DNA from 3 places in the Bradyrhizobium sp. 61 genome. Region 1 is predicted to be linked to each of the others. Evidence: predicted binding sites of a transcription regulator. Region 1 holds the regulator's gene; each other region holds the start of a gene.
What was found. Region 1 encodes PhoB, which activates phosphate uptake and scavenging genes when phosphate is short. Its sites were predicted from a motif close to TGTCATNNANCTGTCAT; they were not measured.

Region 2: a site for PhoB is predicted at 2,709-2,725, ahead of IVB46_RS06790 (YbhN family protein). Genes of this name have one in related genera too.
Region 3: a site for PhoB is predicted at 3,156-3,172, ahead of IVB46_RS06975 (UDP-2,3-diacylglucosamine diphosphatase). Genes of this name have one in related genera too.

Annotation. Positions count from the first base shown of each region.
Region 1 is NZ_JADPIU010000019.1:12,895-18,254, forward strand. It holds gene argF (ornithine carbamoyltransferase) at 1-77, opposite strand, end outside; gene IVB46_RS08360 (aspartate aminotransferase family protein) at 77-1,285, opposite strand; gene IVB46_RS08365 (GcrA family cell cycle regulator) at 1,742-2,254, shown strand; gene phoB (phosphate regulon transcriptional regulator PhoB) at 2,491-3,198, opposite strand; gene phoU (phosphate signaling complex protein PhoU) at 3,214-3,930, opposite strand; gene pstB (phosphate ABC transporter ATP-binding protein PstB) at 3,942-4,763, opposite strand; gene pstA (phosphate ABC transporter permease PstA) at 4,760-5,360, opposite strand, start outside.
Region 2 is NZ_JADPIU010000014.1:158,143-163,502, reverse strand. It holds gene IVB46_RS06795 (hypothetical protein) at 1-1,346, opposite strand, end outside; gene IVB46_RS06790 (YbhN family protein) at 1,437-2,519, opposite strand; gene IVB46_RS06785 (ferritin-like domain-containing protein) at 2,964-3,470, shown strand; gene IVB46_RS06780 (MFS transporter) at 3,612-5,045, shown strand; gene IVB46_RS06775 (EAL domain-containing protein) at 5,150-5,360, shown strand, end outside.
Region 3 is NZ_JADPIU010000014.1:203,698-209,057, forward strand. It holds gene IVB46_RS06965 (threonine/serine dehydratase) at 215-1,198, opposite strand; gene IVB46_RS06970 (glycosyltransferase family 1 protein) at 1,263-2,306, opposite strand; gene IVB46_RS06975 (UDP-2,3-diacylglucosamine diphosphatase) at 2,320-3,132, opposite strand; gene thiD (bifunctional hydroxymethylpyrimidine kinase/phosphomethylpyrimidine kinase) at 3,348-4,148, opposite strand; gene IVB46_RS06985 (Lrp/AsnC family transcriptional regulator) at 4,277-4,522, shown strand; gene IVB46_RS06990 (neutral zinc metallopeptidase) at 4,901-5,360, shown strand, end outside.

The DNA.
Region 1 (5,360 bases):
GAGGCCGCAAGCATGCTCTTGAGCTCCGACAACGGGAGCTCGTTGATATCCAGAAAGTGCTTCGGGGACTTGCTCATCAGCTTGTCGCCCGCTTGGTCTGACTGGACGAGATCGCGGCGCAGGCGCGTTCGAGCCGCCCGACGCTGTCCTCGATCTCGGCTTCGGTGACGATCAAGGGCGGCAGGAAGCGCACGACATTGTCGCCGGCGCCGACCGTGAGCAATTTTTCGTTGCGCAATGCCGCGCCGAGATCGCCTGTCGGCACCACGGCCTTGATGCCGATCAGAAGGCCTTCGCCGCGCACTTCGCTGACGATGTCAGGATAACGATCGATCACGGAGGCGAGCTTCTGCTTGAGCAGCAGCGACATCTTCTGCACGTGTTCGAAGAAGCCGGGCTTGAGCATGACGTCGAGGACGGCGTTGGCAGCCGAGATCGCGAGCGGATTGCCGCCGAAGGTCGAGCCGTGCGAGCCGGGCCCCATGCCGGCAGCCGCGTCCGCGGTCGCCAGCACCGCGCCGATCGGGAAGCCGCCACCGAGCGCTTTGGCCAGCGACATCACGTCAGGCGTGACGCCGGTGCGGCGATGCGCGAACAGATCGCCGGTGCGGCCCATGCCGGTCTGCACCTCGTCGAACGCGAGCAGCAGGCCCTTCTCGTCGCAGAGCTGGCGCAACGCCCTCAGGAAGGCGGGCGTTGCCGAACGCACGCCACCCTCGCCCTGGATCGGCTCGATCAGGATTCCGGCGGTCTGCGGACCGATCGCCTTCTTGACGGCTTCGATATCGCCATGCGGGACCTGGTCGAAGCCGTCCATCGGCGGGCCGAACCCTTCGAGATATTTTGCCGAACCGGTCGCGGCGAGCGTTGCCAGCGTGCGGCCGTGGAAGGCGCCTTCGAAGGTGACGATGCGGTACCGTTCCGGATGACCCTTGGAGAAGTGATGATGGCGGACCAGCTTGATCACACCTTCCAGCGCTTCGGCGCCGGAATTGCAGAAGAACACGAAGTCCGCGAAGCTTTCATTGCACAGACGCGCGGCGAGCTTCTCGCCGTCCGGGCTCTGGAACAGGTTCGACATGTGCCAGAGTTTGGTGGCCTGCTCCTGCAACGCCTTGACCAACGCAGGATGAGCATGGCCGAGCGCATTCACCGCCACGCCCGAGGTGAAATCGAGATAGCGATCGCCATTGGTCGCAATCAGCCAGCAGCCTTCGCCGCGCTCGAAACCGAGGTCGGACCTGGCGAAAACGGGGAGCAAATGCGGCGCTGCGCTGTTAGTCATGACGATCACTTGAATGTTGCGGACGGCGTGAGCGTGCATTGCGCAACGCACCATTGACCGGCTCGGAAAACGAAACGTGCCGCCTTTTAAGGGCGGCACGCCTGACTATCTTATGCCTGGTGAAACCGGTGTCAATGCCGCCCGGAAAGCCTCGCGAAACGCAGAATCCGTAGTCTTGCGGTGGCGATTTTGCGTGTTTCCGCCACGGAACATGTGGAAGCGAGTCGGCGGACTCTTGCGCGTGAGTCACGCCATATTGTAGCGTTTGGCTTGTCAGATACGACATCTCGTGCAGCAGTTCTGATCCTCTAAGTCCTCATGTACCGGCGTAAGCGTTCGGGCGCATCTGGTGCGCCCGGCGAGCCTTAAGGGATTCTGGCGGCACGGGTTTTTCGAAGCTTAGGCATTCGCCGTGCGGCCGCCAGGATGGCAGGCGCCGGCGAAGGAAAGGGTGCAATGACCGTTTTGACCTGGTCGGATGATCGCGTCGAGCAGCTGAAAAAGCTCTGGGAGGCCGGACTTTCGGCCAGCCAGATCGCCGCTGAACTCGGCAATGTGACCCGCAATGCCGTGATCGGCAAAGTGCACCGGCTCGGCCTGTCGGGCCGCGCCAAGAGCCCTTCATCGGCAGCGCCGCGGCCGCGCAAGGCGCGCCCCGCCCAGCACATGATGAGGGTGACCCGTCCGATCGCACGCGGCAACACCGCGCTGGCGCAAGCCTTCGAAGTCGAGGTCGAGGCCGAACCGGTCACCTACGACAACGTCGTGCCGATGAGCCAGCGGCTGTCGCTGCTGGAGCTGAACGAGGCCACCTGCCACTGGCCGGTCGGCGATCCCTCGAGCCCGGATTTCTTCTTCTGCGGCGGCAAGGCGCTCTCCGGCCTGCCCTACTGCGCCCAGCACTCGCGCGTGGCGTATCAGCCCGCGGCCGATCGCCGGCGCGCGCCGGCGAAGCCGGGTCCGCGCTGAAGTCGTTCTGAGCTCAGAAAGGAGCCGTCACACGATGGCGGCTCAACAAATCCGATGTCGTCCCGGACAAGCGCGCCTTGAGCACGCGCAGATCCGGGACCCTTAACCACCGCAAGATGTGGCTACGGGGACTCGGAGTTACCTTTTCACACAATAACCGATCGCTTTGGGTGTCCCGGACCCGCGCTTGCGCTTGTCCGGGACGACACCGAGAATGTGGCCGCAGCTCACCGAGCTTACGCCTGCTCCGCCTTCGCAAAGCGATCGTCCAGTGCGTAGCCCGCGCCGCGGACGGTGCGGATCGGATCCTGCTCGCGGCCGAGATTGAGCAGCTTGCGCAGGCGCCCGATATGGACGTCGACGGTGCGCTCGTCGATGTAGATGTCACGGCCCCAGACGCTGTCGAGCAACTGCTCGCGCGAGAACACGCGGCCGGGATGCTCCAGGAAGAACTCCAGCAGGCGATATTCGGTCGGGCCGAGATCGATCGGCCGGCCCGAGCGCGCCACGCGGCGCTTGTCGCGGTCGAGCTCGATGTCGCCATAGGCGAGCACGGTGGCGAGCCGCTCCGGGCTGGCGCGCCTGAGCAGGCCCTTCACGCGTGCCAGCAGCTCCGGCACCGAGAACGGCTTGACGATGTAGTCGTCGGCGCCGGTCGCAAGACCCCGCACCCGCTCGCTCTCCTCGCCACGCGCGGTGAGCATGATGATCGGGAGCTGCTTGGTCTCGGGCCGGGTGCGCAGCCGCCGGCACAGCTCAATGCCGGAGAGGCCCGGCAGCATCCAGTCGAGCACGATCAAATCGGGGATATGCTCCTTGAGGCGGGTGTCGGCATCGTCGCCGCGCATCACCGTCTCGACGTCATAGCCGTCGCCTTCGAGGTTGTAGCGGAGAAGCTCGGTGAGAGCTTCCTCGTCCTCAACCACCATAATGCGTGCGCCCATGGTGTTCGTCGCTCCTTAAGTGTTCGGGACCGTCGTGGCGAAGGTCGTCATGTCGCCCTTCGGCCGCTTGTCGGTGATCGCCTGGCCCTCGATCATGTAGAACACGGTCTCGGCGATGTTGGTGGCGTGGTCGCCGATGCGCTCGATGTTCTTGGCGCAGAACATCAGATGGATGCAGAACGAGATGTTGCGCGGATCCTCCATCATGTAGGTGAGGAGCTCGCGGAACAGCGAGGTGCAGATGGCGTCGACTTCCTCGTCGCCCTTCCACACCGCCATCGCCGCCGGCAGATCGTGCGCGGCATAGGCATCCAGCACCGACTTGACCTGTTGCTGCACGAGGTCGGTCATGTGCTCCAGGCCGCGGAACAGCTTGAGCGGATGGAAATCCGTCTCCAGCGCCGCGACGCGCTTGCCCATGTTCTTGGCGAGGTCGCCGATCCGCTCGAGATCGGTGGCGACGCGCATGGCGCCGACGATCTCGCGCAGATCCACCGCCATCGGCTGGCGGCGCGCGATGGTGAGCACGGCGCGCTCCTCGATCTTCTTCTGGAGCGCGTCGAGCTCGGCGTCGATGGTGACCACGCGCTGGCCGAGCGCGACGTCGCGGCGGATCAGCGCGTCGACGGAATCGACGATCATGCGCTCGGCGATGCCGCCCATCTCGGCGACCAGGCGCGTGAGCTCCTGGAGGTCGGTATCGAAGGCCTTTGCGGTATGTTCAGAACCCATGTTCCGTCTCCTCAGCCGAACCGGCCGGTGATGTAATCCTGCGTGCGCCGGTCGGTCGGCGACGTGAAGATCTTGCTGGTGTCGTCGAACTCGATCAGTTCGCCGAGATACATGAAGGCGGTCTTGTCGGAGACGCGCGCCGCCTGCTGCATGTTGTGGGTGACGATCGCGATCGTGTAGTTCTCGGACAGCTCCTGGATCAGCTCCTCGACCTTGGCGGTCGAGATCGGGTCGAGCGCCGAGCAGGGCTCGTCGAACAAGATCACCTCGGGCCGCACCGCGACCGTGCGGGCGATGCAGAGGCGCTGCTGCTGGCCGCCGGAGAGCGACAGGCCGGAGGCGTTGAGCTTGTCCTTGACCTCGTTCCACAGCGCGCCGCCGCGCAGCGCGTTCTCGACGCGGTCGTCCATCTCGGACTTCGAGATCTTCTCGTAAAGGCGGATGCCGAAGGCGATGTTCTCGTAGATCGTCATCGGGAACGGCGTCGGCTTCTGGAACACCATGCCGACGCGGGCGCGCAGCAGATTGAGGTCCAGCTTGGGGTCGAGGACGTTGGTCTGGTCGAGCATGAGCTGACCGGTGACGCGCTGGCCCGGATAGAGGTCGTACATCCGATTGAAGATGCGCAGCAGGGTCGACTTGCCGCAGCCCGACGGGCCGATGAACGCCGTGACGCGGTTGGTGCCGAGCGCCAGATTGATGTTCTTCAGCGCGTGCTGCTCGCCGTAGTAGAAATTGAGGTTGCGCACCGTCACCTTGGCCGGAGCTTCGGGCAGCACCGGCGCCTGCGGCAAACCACCGGCCGCGCTCATCGATACGGAAAGATCACTCATTTTGCGGTCCTCTCGGCGCTCAGAATGCGCGCGCCAATATTCAGGGCAAGAACGGTCAGGGTGATGAGCAGCGCGCCGCTCCAGGCGAGCTGCTTCCAGTAGGCGTAGGGGCTCTGCACGAAATTGTTGATGGTGACCGGCAGGTTCGCCATCGTCTTGTTCAGACCCAGGCTGAAGAACTGGTTCGACAGCGCGGTGAAGAGCAGCGGCGCGGTCTCGCCGGCGACGCGGGCGGTGGCCAGCATCACGCCGGTGATGAGGCCCGAGCGCGCCGCGCGATAGGCGATGCGCTTGATCACCAGCGAGCGCGGCAGGCCGAGCGCCGAGGCCGCCTCACGCAGTGCGTTCGGCACCAGCAGCAGCATGTCCTCGGTGGTACGCAGCACCACCGGGATGACGATGACCGCGAGTGCGAGTGCGCCGGCAATCGCCGAGAAGCCGCGCATCGGCACCACCACCGCACCATAGATGAACAGGCCGATGATGATCGAGGGCGCCGAGAGCAGGATGTCGTTGATGAAGCGGATCACCGAGGTCAGGCGGTCGTTGCGGCCGTACTCGGCGAGATAGGTGCCGGCGAACAGGCCGAGCGGCGCG
Region 2 (5,360 bases), on a different contig from region 1:
ATGTCGAACCCGGCGCGGCCGCCGCGGCAGGGCACGCCGCCATCGGCGAGCGCGGGATTGGCGTAGGAGACATAGACCACGTGCGAGAGGTCGCCGCCGACGAGCGGCTTCAGCGCCTCGCGCAGCTTGGCGAAATTCTGCGGCAGCTCGCGCGCCAGTGCATCGCGGGAATCGTCGACGCTCGCCATTACGCCGGAGCGGCGGAACAGCGCGCGCTCGGTCGCGGTGTCGACGATGACGTCGGCGACGAGGCCGGAGAAATAGACGTCGTTGGCGCCGACCGAGAGCAGCACGAGATCGAGCGTGCGGTCCGGCTGGCGCTTTTTCGCCGCGGTGAGCGCCTCACGCAGCTCGGCGACCTGGGCGTTCACGCTGGTGTTGCAGACGCCCGTCTTGCCGGGCGGGCATTCGCGGGCGCGCTGCGAGCCCAGCAGACCGTCGCCGATGCTGGCGCCGGTGCAGGCGAGTGGCAGAAAGGTCACCGCGATGTGGGTGTAGCGCACCGCGAGCGCGAGAGCCGTGCGGGCCTGGTAGCTGTAGAGCGAGCGGTGGCAGGGCGAGTTGAACCAGAGCGCGCCGTAATGCTGCCAGTTGGCGAGCGTGTCGGGTGCTTCGCAGGCGCGGCCACCTTTATAGCCGGCACGGCTCGGCCGGTAGTATTGCGCACCGGCGGTACCGAGATAGGAGCGGAAGCAGAAGCCTTCGTCCGACAGCGCCAGCGGCCGGTCGGGATTGCCTTCGCCGGAGGCGATGCTGTCGCCGAGCCCGGCGACGAAGATGTCGCGGACCTGGATCTCGGCCTGGACGCGCTGGGTCGGATCGGAGCCGGAGGAGACGTCGACGCTCGCGACCGTCTGCTTGCCGTAGCGGACGCGCAGGTTGATCGGCTCGGCGCAATCGAAAGTCGAGGTCTGCGGCCCGTCGCCGTCGTCGAACGACCAGGCGCAGGTGGCGCCGACCGGCACCGCGCCGGTCAGGCGCACGGTCACCGGATGGTCGGTCGGGGTGAGGTAATTCTCTTTGACGTTGTCGCGGGTGCAGGGCTGGTTGACCCGGCCTTGGAGGTCGATGCAGAGCCGGTTGACCATGTTGCGGGCCCAGCCGCGGCCCTCGCTCTGGAGCTCCAGCGACTGCTCGGCGGCGAGGATGCTGCGGTTACGCGCGTTCTCGACATGGAGCTGGAAGTCGCGCTCCTCGCGGAACAGGCGGAAGCGGTTGCGCACCTCCCAGGATATCTGCATCGCACCGGCGTTCTGCGCGGCGGCGCGCTCGAGCGGCAAAGACGTCAGAATCCCGGCAAGCAGCAGGAGGCCTGCGGGGAGGGTACGAAAGGAAAAAGGGATCATGGCCCGCGTGTTCAACGGCAAAGTTGAGGCGGAAATAAGAGAGCATTGCTGCCCCGCCCGCAACCTTTGTCTGACGGTCGCCCGCCCGCCTTACCGCTTGCTGGCCTGTCGCAACGACCGCTCGCGTTCCATCGCTGCTACCTGCTTGGGCAGGTTGCCTTGCGCGCAGGCCTCGGCCAGCCGCCGCCGCTCGTGCCAGGGCTCCACCACGTTCATCCAGAGCTCGCGCGCGCCCATGATGGAGATGGCGAGGCCGAACGGGATCACGAAATAGAGGATGCGGAAGACCAGCAGGGTCGCCAGAAGCTGCTCGCGGCCGAATTCGGGCAGCGCGACCAGCATGGCGACATCAAACACGCCGATCGAGCCGGGCGCGTGGCTGGCAAAGCCGATCAGCGTCGCCAGGATGAACACCACCGCCAGCGACATGAAGTCGATCGACGGATTGGCCGGCATCAGCAGGTACATCGCCGTGGCGCAGAAGCCGAGATCGACCACGCCGATCAGGATCTGGACCAGCGTCAGCGGCGCCGAGGGCAGCACCACTTTCCAGCCCTTCTGGCCGAGCTCGCGGCGCTTCTCGCCCATGCAGAGCCAGACCAGATAGGCGCCGATCGAGGCGAGGCCGCCGAGCCCGATCAGCCGGTTGATCGACGACGGCAGTTGATCCATCGATGAGGCGGCATCCGGATGGATGACCATGCCGATCGAGAGCACGAAGATGTTACCGAGCCAGAAGGTCAGGCCTGACAGGAAACAGATCTTCGCGACGTCGATCGCGTTCAGCCCGTAGTCCGAATAGATCCGGAAGCGGATCGCGCCGCCGGTAAAAACGGTGGCGCCGATGTTGTGGCCGATCGAATAGGACGTGAAGCTGGAGAGTGCTGCGATGCGATAGGGCACATGCTTCTTGCCGATCGTTCGCAGTGCAAAATAGTCGTAGAAGGTCAGCGTACAGAACGCGAAGACGACGCAGATCGCCGCCAGCCCGATATTCCCGCGGGGAATCTCGGTCAACGCGGTCAGGATGACGCCGGTATCGATGTCCTTGAGAGTGCGCGCAAGCGTTGTGATCGCGAAGGCGATGATGAAGACGCTCGCAGCAACACCGAGCCGTCGCCAGCCGATCCATCTCTTGAAGCCGCGCTTCAGCGCGGGCAGCAGTCCGTGCATTCATCCTCCCGGCGGGGGGCAAGACCGATCGGCCAGACATTGGCCGGTCGGGTGCGATCACTGCCCGAAATGGGCTTCGACCGCTAGGCATGGTGTAGCTCATTTAAGGCAAAAACAGCGACTTGTGCAGCCCTTGACAACGATAGGTTCTGCGTTCGACCGATAGGTTCTGCGGTGGACCGCCGCTTTTGTCATATGTGGTTCATATCGGGCGCGCGTTAAGCATATGAGTCGGGGCACCTGCCTGGAACGCGCGTCCGCATCTTGACATGATTTCGTGTCCGCCCGCAGTCGGCATTGTTCCAACGCAAGCGATGCGAGCTTTTTGGGAACGTCGGTACCGTGCGCCGGTTAGCGCTCCATCAGCAATCGAACATGGCGGAATCATCGGCTTTTCGTGCGAGCCGACGCCTCCGTGTTCCCGAAACCGCGAGGATCGGAACGATGGGACTGTTCACAAAAGACATCAAGACCATGAACGACCTGTTCGTGCACCAGCTTCAGGACATCTATTACGCCGAGCAGCAGCTTACCAAGGCGCTGCCGAGAATGGCAGATAAGGCCACCGATCCGCAGCTGAAGCAGGGCTTTTTGACGCACCTCGAAGAAACCAGGCAGCACGTCAAGCGGCTCGAGGAAGTGTTCAAGATGCACGGCGCGCAGGTGAAGGCGGTCGACTGCCCGGCCATCGACGGCATCATCGAGGAAGCCGACGAGACCGCCGGTGAAGTCGCCGACAAGGCGGTGCTGGACGCCGCCCTGATCAATGCGGCCCAGGCCGCGGAGCATTACGAGATCGTCCGCTACGGCAGCCTGATTGCCTGGGCCAAGCAGCTCGGCCGCAACGACTGCGCCACCGTGCTCGCCAAGACGCTGGAAGAAGAGAAGGCGACCGACAGGAAGCTGACCACGCTCGCCGAGAGCAAGGTCAACCGGCGCGCGGCGAGTTAGGGCCGGCGTTGCTGCGCAAGGCGTCGCGCGGTCATCCCGCGCGGCGCTCGCGTATGACGCATCCATCATTCGGTCATTGTCGAAACATGATGGCGGTCTGGAGGCGTATGTTTCGCATGGGGCTGCAACCGAGGCGGCAGCATGCGAGCCAGCACCATCAAATATGAACCCCTCGACGGCGGAGCCGCTGCGCAGCGTGCCGGCTCGCGCTTTGCGACATCCCTCACGCTTGCCGCGATGAGCCTCGGCTATGGCGTGGTCCAGCTCGACGTCACCATCGTCAACACCGCGCTGGATGCGATGGGCAAATCGCTCGGCGGCGGCGTCGCCGAGCTGCAATGGGTGGTCAGCGCCTACACCATCGCCTTTGCCGCCTTCATTCTGACCGCCGGTGCGCTCGGCGATCGCATCGGCGCCAAGCGCATCTTCATGGCGGGGTTCGCCATCTTCACCGCGGCCTCGCTCGCCTGCGCGATGTCGCCCAATGCGGCCGTGCTGATCGCAGCGCGGCTGGTCCAGGGGCTGGCGGCGGCGATCCTGGTGCCGAATTCCCTGGCGCTGCTCAATCATGCTTATGCGGACGACCGCGAGCGTGGCCGCGCCGTGGCGGTCTGGGCCGCCGGAGCGAGCCTGGCGCTGACTGCCGGTCCCTTCGTCGGCGGCGCGCTGATCACGCTGGTCGGCTGGCGCGCGATCTTCCTGGTCAACCTGCCGATCGGTCTTGCCGGCTTGTGGCTGAGCTGGCGCTACGCTAGCGAGACCACGCGGTCGCGCGCGCGCGAGATCGATCTGCCCGGCCAGCTCGCCGCGATCGCCGCGTTGGGCACGCTTGCCGGCGCGATCATCGAAGCTGGCGCGCTCGGCTGGAGCCATCCAGCCGTGATCGCAGCATTCGTTGCCTCAGCCGCATTCGCGGTGCTCTTCGTCTGGCGCGAGAGCCGCACCGTGCAGCCGATGCTGCCGCTGTCGCTGTTCCGTCACCGGCTGTTTACCCTGACCACGATCGTCGGCCTCCTCGTCAACATCGCGATCTACGGCCTGATCTTCGTGCTGAGCCTGTATTTCCAGAGGATCAACGGGCTGTCGGCCTGGTGGACCGGGCTCGCCTTCGTGCCGATGATGGGGGCGGTGCTGCCCGTCAACCTGCTGGCGCCGCGTGTGGCCGAGCGCATCGGCTCGTGCCCGACCATCGTGGTCGGCGCCTGTATCTCGGCGCTCGGCTGTCTCGGGCTGCTCTGGACCGAAGCCGGGACCAGCTACTGGGCGATCTTTGCGCAGATGATCGCGATCAGCGGTGGACTTGGCCTGCTGGTGCCGCCGCTGACCTCCACCTTGCTCGGCAGCATCGACAAGGCGCGCTCCGGCATCGCCGCCGGTGTCCTGAACGCGACGCGACAGACCGGCAGCGTGCTCGGCGTCGCGCTGTTCGGCTCGCTGGTGGCTTCGGACAGTGCATTCATGACGGGCCTTCACCAGTCGCTAATCATATCGGCGGCCGTCCTGCTGCTCGCCGCCGCCGTGATCGGCCTCGGCGCAAATGCACCTGACGCAAAGGCGCAAGGGCGCTCAATGTGAGCGATCCCACACATTCTCTGTTCACCATTCCCGAAACCGGCGCATAGCCGGTTACCGACTGTCCATCTCTGCCGGCTCTAGTGCGGTTGGAATAGGGGCCGGCAATGTATCAAGTTCTTTACTGCCTGACGGATCAGCATGATTGGCGTCTGGTCGCACTCGGCGGAGCGGTATGTCTGCTCGCCAGCGCGGCGGCGATCAGCCTGTTCCACCGCGCGCGTGCGGCGCGCGGGGGAGCTCGCGTATCGTGGGTCGCGCTTGATGCCGTTGTCGCCGGCGGCGGCATCTGGGCGACCCATTTCATCGCGATGCAGG
Region 3 (5,360 bases), on a different contig from region 1:
GGAATAGACACGATCAGCTCGACTGCAGCCAGTCCTTACCTCGTGGCGCGGCCCGAGCGCGCGCCTCGTCCTTCGAGACGACCGCTTCGCGGTCTCCTCAGGATGAGGCTCATCAGCATCGGTGCCGGTTGAAACTTCTGCCGCGCATTCCGACCTCATCCTGAGGAGCCCGCGAAGCGGGCGTCTCGAAGGATGGGCTACGGGGAAACCGCTCTCAGGCCACCAGTTCGGCAAACAGATCCGCATCGACATTGCCGCCGGAGAGCACGATGACGACGTTCTTCCCGGCGACGTCGAGACGTCCCGCAAGCAGCGCGGCAAGACCGACAGCACCGCCTGGCTCGACCACGAGCTTCAACTCGCGATAGGCAAACGCCACGGCAGCGCCGACTTCCTTGTCGGATGCCGTCACGCCGCGCGCCAAGAGCTTGCTGTTGATCGCAAAGGTCATCTCGCCGGGGATCAGGGCCATCAGCGCATCGCAGATGGTGCGGCCCGCAGGCCCATGCGGCTCGCGGTGGCCGGCGGTCAGCGAAATGCCGTGATCGTCGAACGCCTCGGGCTCGGCCACCACGATCTCGGCGAGCGGATAGCGCGCCTTCACGGCCGTGGCGACACCCGCGATCAGGCCGCCGCCGGAGGCCGGCGCCACCACGATGTCGGGACTGAGGCCGAGCGCAGCCATGTCCTCCGCGATTTCGCGACCTGCGGTGCCCTGCCCCGCGATCACGAACGGATCGTCATAGGGCCTGACCAGCGTCGCGCCGCGCTTCTCGGCGATGCCGCGCGAGATCGCCTCGCGGTCGTCGCGATCGCGATCGTACAGCACCACCTCGGCGCCATAGGATTTGGTGCGCTCGCGCTTCGACAGCGGCGCATCCGCGGGCATCACGATGGTCGCGTGCATGTCGAGGATCTTGGCAGCCGCCGCCACGCCCTGGGCGTGGTTGCCGGACGAGAACGCGACGACGCCGCCGGCGCGCTTATCCTGCGGGATCGAGGCGACCTTGTTGAAGGCGCCGCGGAACTTGAAGGAGCCGGTGCGCTGGAGCATCTCCGGCTTCAGGAAGACCTTTGCGCCGACGCGCTCGTTGAGCACGGGAAAGGACAACAGCGGGGTGCGGATGGCGAAGGGCGCGATCACGCGTGCTGCTGCATCGATATCGGCAGGGCCGATCGGGAGGAGCTGTTCGGTCATGCCTAATGTTATCGCGCCGGACGAGGCGCGGGGCAAGACACCTGCGCGCGATGAACCTTGGTTTTCAGGCTACGAAACTAACCGGCTCCGCCCCATTCCTGCCTGGAAGCACCGCTCCGACCGCCCTGATGCTATCGACGAAAGCCCTCGCCGAGGCCTCCCAGGTGTAATTGGCGGCAAATTCGACGCAGTCCTGCCGGGACACGTCGAGCGCAGCGAAGCAGGCGTTGCGCAGATCGTGGTCGAGGGCGCCGACCGGTGCATCGCCGATCACGTCGCGGGGGCCCTTCACCGGGAACGCCGCAACCGGCAGGCCGCTGGCGAGCGCTTCCAGCAGGACCAGGCCGAACGTGTCGGTCTTGCTGGGGAACACGAACACGTCGGCCGCCGCATAGATTGCCGCCAGCGCCTCGCCGTGCTTCTCGCCCAGGAAGATCGCATCCGGATAGGCTTCTTCCAGTGCGACCCGCGCCGGGCCGTCGCCGACGATCACCTTGGTGCCGGGCAGATCGAGATCGAGAAACGCCTCGAGATTCTTCTCCACCGCAACCCGGCCGACCGAGAGAAACACCGGCGCCGGCAGGCAGAGGTCGATCCCACGGGGGTGGAACAGGCTGGTGTCGACGCCGCGCGGCCACAGCACGACGTTGTCGAAGCCGCGTTCGCCAAGCTCGCGGGCGAGCGCCGGCGTTGCCGCCATCACGGCGCGGCTGGGCGCGTGAAATCGGCGCAGCGCCCGCCAGATCAGGGATTCCGGAACCGGCACGCGGGCGCGGACATATTCGGGAAAGCGGGTGTGGAAGCTGGTCGTGAACGGCAGCTTGCGCTGGCGGCAGTAGCGGCGGACCATCAGGCCGATCGGCCCCTCCGTCGCAATGTGGATGCTGTCGGGGCGCGCCTCTTCGATCAGCTTCGCGATTCGCGCCGGGCGCGGCATGGCGAGCCGCACGTCGCGGTAGCTCGGCATCGCGAAGGTGCGGAACGATTGCGGCGTCAGGAACGTGAACTCGACGTCGAGCCCCTTGGCGGCGTCAGCGAGCTTGGTCAGCGTCCGAACCACACCGTTGACTTGCGGGTGCCAGGCGTCGGTCGCGACCAGGATGCGCATCAAGGGGCCCTTGTTATGCAGCTCTGGCTGCGACCTGCGGGACCTGTGCCGGCTTCCGCGCCTGATCCGCCCAGGTGATGATCTCGAAATGACCGTCGTCATGCTCGACCAGCGCCGTGCAGCTCTCGACCCAATCGCCGCAATTCATGTAGCGGATGCCGCCCTCGTCGCGGATCACGGCGTAGTGGATGTGGCCGCAGATCACGCCGTCGGCGTCGTGGCGCCGCGCCTCGGCGGCGAGCGCCTGCTCGAACGCGCCGATATAGTTGACGGCGTTCTTGACCTTCTGCTTGGCCCATTGCGACAGCGACCAATAGGGCACCTTGAACATGCGCCGGAAGAAGTTGACGAAGCGATTCATCTGGATCGCGAAGTCATAGGCCTTGTCGCCGAGATGGGCGAGCCAGCGCGCGTTCTGCACCACGAGGTCGAAGATGTCGCCGTGGATAACGAGATAGCGCTTGCCGTCCACGCCGGTGTGGACGGTGTTCTCGACCACGTCGATGCCGCCGAAATGCGTGCCGTAATAGTTGCGCAGGAACTCGTCGTGATTGCCGGGAATGTAGATGACCTTGGCGCCCTTGCGCGCCTTGCGCAGCAGCTTCTGGACCAGGTCGTTATGCGATTGCGGCCAGTGCCAGCTCGATTTCAGCGCCCAGCCGTCGACGATGTCTCCGACGAGATAGATCGTGTCGGCATCGTGGTATCGCAGGAAGTCGAGCAGCAGGTCGGCTTGAGAACCGCGGGCTCCGAGATGAACGTCGGAGATGAACAACGTGCGAAAGCGCCTTTCAGGGCTCTCGTCACTCACATCGTAACTTCCCATGCGACAGCCTGTAACAATATCCCGTGACAGGGGGATGACCAATGAACCTTTGAGGCACCCTCGGATACGAATCAAACCTCGCCTCGCCCGTCCCGCGAATATCAGTCGCATGCGACAATCAGGCGACATGACGCCGCAACGGCCTCCGCAAGACCCCGGAACCGATGGCTGATCAGGTTAACGGCAGCGGTCCCGCGCGCCGCTGGCGGCCCGGATCAGTAAAATTTGTGGAAATGATGGACCGGCCCGTGGCCGTGGCCGACGCTGAAGCGGTCGGCGGCCGCGATCGCTGCGCTGATCCAGGCCTTGGCGTTCCGCACGGCGCGCTCGAGATCCTCGCCCCTGGCAAGCCCCGCCGCGACGGCCGAGGACAGCGAGCACCCCGTGCCGTGGGTGTTGCGGGTGGCGACGCGCGGCGCCGCAAGCGCGATCGTGTTCTCGGCCTCGACGAGATAGTCGATGCTTTCGGCGCCCTCGCCGTGCCCGCCCTTGATCAGGACCGCGCGGCAGCCCAGCGCCAGCAGCCGGCGTCCCTGGCTCTCGATCTCGGCCTCGCGTGTCGCGACGGGCTCGTCGAGCAGAGCCGCGGCCTCGGGCAGATTAGGCGTGATCACCGACGCCAGCGGCATCAGTTTCTTGCGCAGGGCTTCCACCGCCTCCGCGGCGAGCAGGCGATCGCCGGAGGTTGCGACCATCACGGGATCGAGCACGATATGCTCGGGCTTCCAGCGCGACAGCGCCGCTGCGATCGCATCGATGCTGGCGGCCTGCGCCACCATGCCGATCTTCACCGCGCCGACCTCGAGATCGGAAAACACGGCATCGATCTGCGCGGTGACGAAGTCGGCGGGCACCGCGTGGATGCCGGTGACGCCGCGCGTGTTCTGCGCGGTCAGGGCCGTGATCGCGGAGGCGCCATAGACGCCGAGCGCGGCAAAGGTCTTCAGGTCGGCCTGGATGCCGGCGCCGCCGCTCGAATCGGAGCCGGCGATGGTGAGCGCCACGGGCGTCGTCATGGGGCGATTTTCCGCGTTTTTGAGACCATCGCCCGTCCTAGCGCGCACCCCGGTGGCCCGCAAGTTCGCTTGCTAAATCCGGCCGATTTTGGCCTATTAGCCGCCAGATAAGCTTCGGAGTGACTGCAATGGTTCCTTTTTTCGTCCAGATCAAATGCAAGCTCGGCCAGTCCTACACGGTCGCCAACGCGCTTGCCGAAGCCGAGATCGCCTCCGAGATCTACTCCACGGCCGGCCATTACGATTTGCTGGTAAAGTTCTACGTCGATAAGGACACCGACATCGGCCACTTCATCAACGAGAAGGTGCAGGTGCTGCCGGGCATCCAGGACACCCTGACCATCATCACCTTCAAGGCGTTTGGCGCGAGCTAGGGTGTGCACTCACAGAGGGCCGGATGGGAAGTACGCTTCCGAGACAGCGCAGCGGACCAATTGTACTCAAAGTGAGTTCTTCGGATTTTAACCATCGCGCACATCATCCAGCGCTCGACACCCTCTCGCACTGGCAAGGCCCAACGCGCTTCATCGATGACGGCCGCGTCGACATCGCGCCAATGTCCGGTCAAAAAACGGATAGTCTCCAAGTGGTTGGGGCCTTTGCATCGTAGCCCACGCGCTTAGGTCCGCGGAGGAACAATTCGGCGGCCCGATCGCTTGCACCTATGCCGCGCGCAAAGTGTGAAATATTTCATTGAACATACAACCCTGGAATGCTCTTTTCGCACGGATCGTGAGCGCCGGGGGCCGGCAATGCCCAAAGGACCGCTTGTTTCGATAGCAGTGGCTGTCTGGGTGCTTTGCACAGACGGCTTAGCCTGGGCGGTTCGCCCAGCAGCGATAGACCCCGCTGCCATCCTCCGTAACCAAGTCGACAAGATTGGTCCGGGTTCAGTTGTCTTTAATCCTCCGACGGAAATGACGGTCGGCTATCAGGAGCCAATAACCGTCCGGCCGCACCAACGTCATGGCGTGGCTCAAACTGAACAGATCGAGGTTGGCAGCTTCATGCGGGCTCGCCTATTCGGTGAAGGATTCACGGCAACAACGAGTAGCGATGACGCGCAAGCCGCGTGGCTTTATGCTGAGCTTCCAGCGAAGTCGGGCGACCAGACCGGTGCACCGCGCGACAAAATGTATCTCTTCGTTTCGCGAGTTCTGGGCAGCACGGAGGAGGTCTGGCAGGCAATCTTCGCATCCGATCGCCTAACTT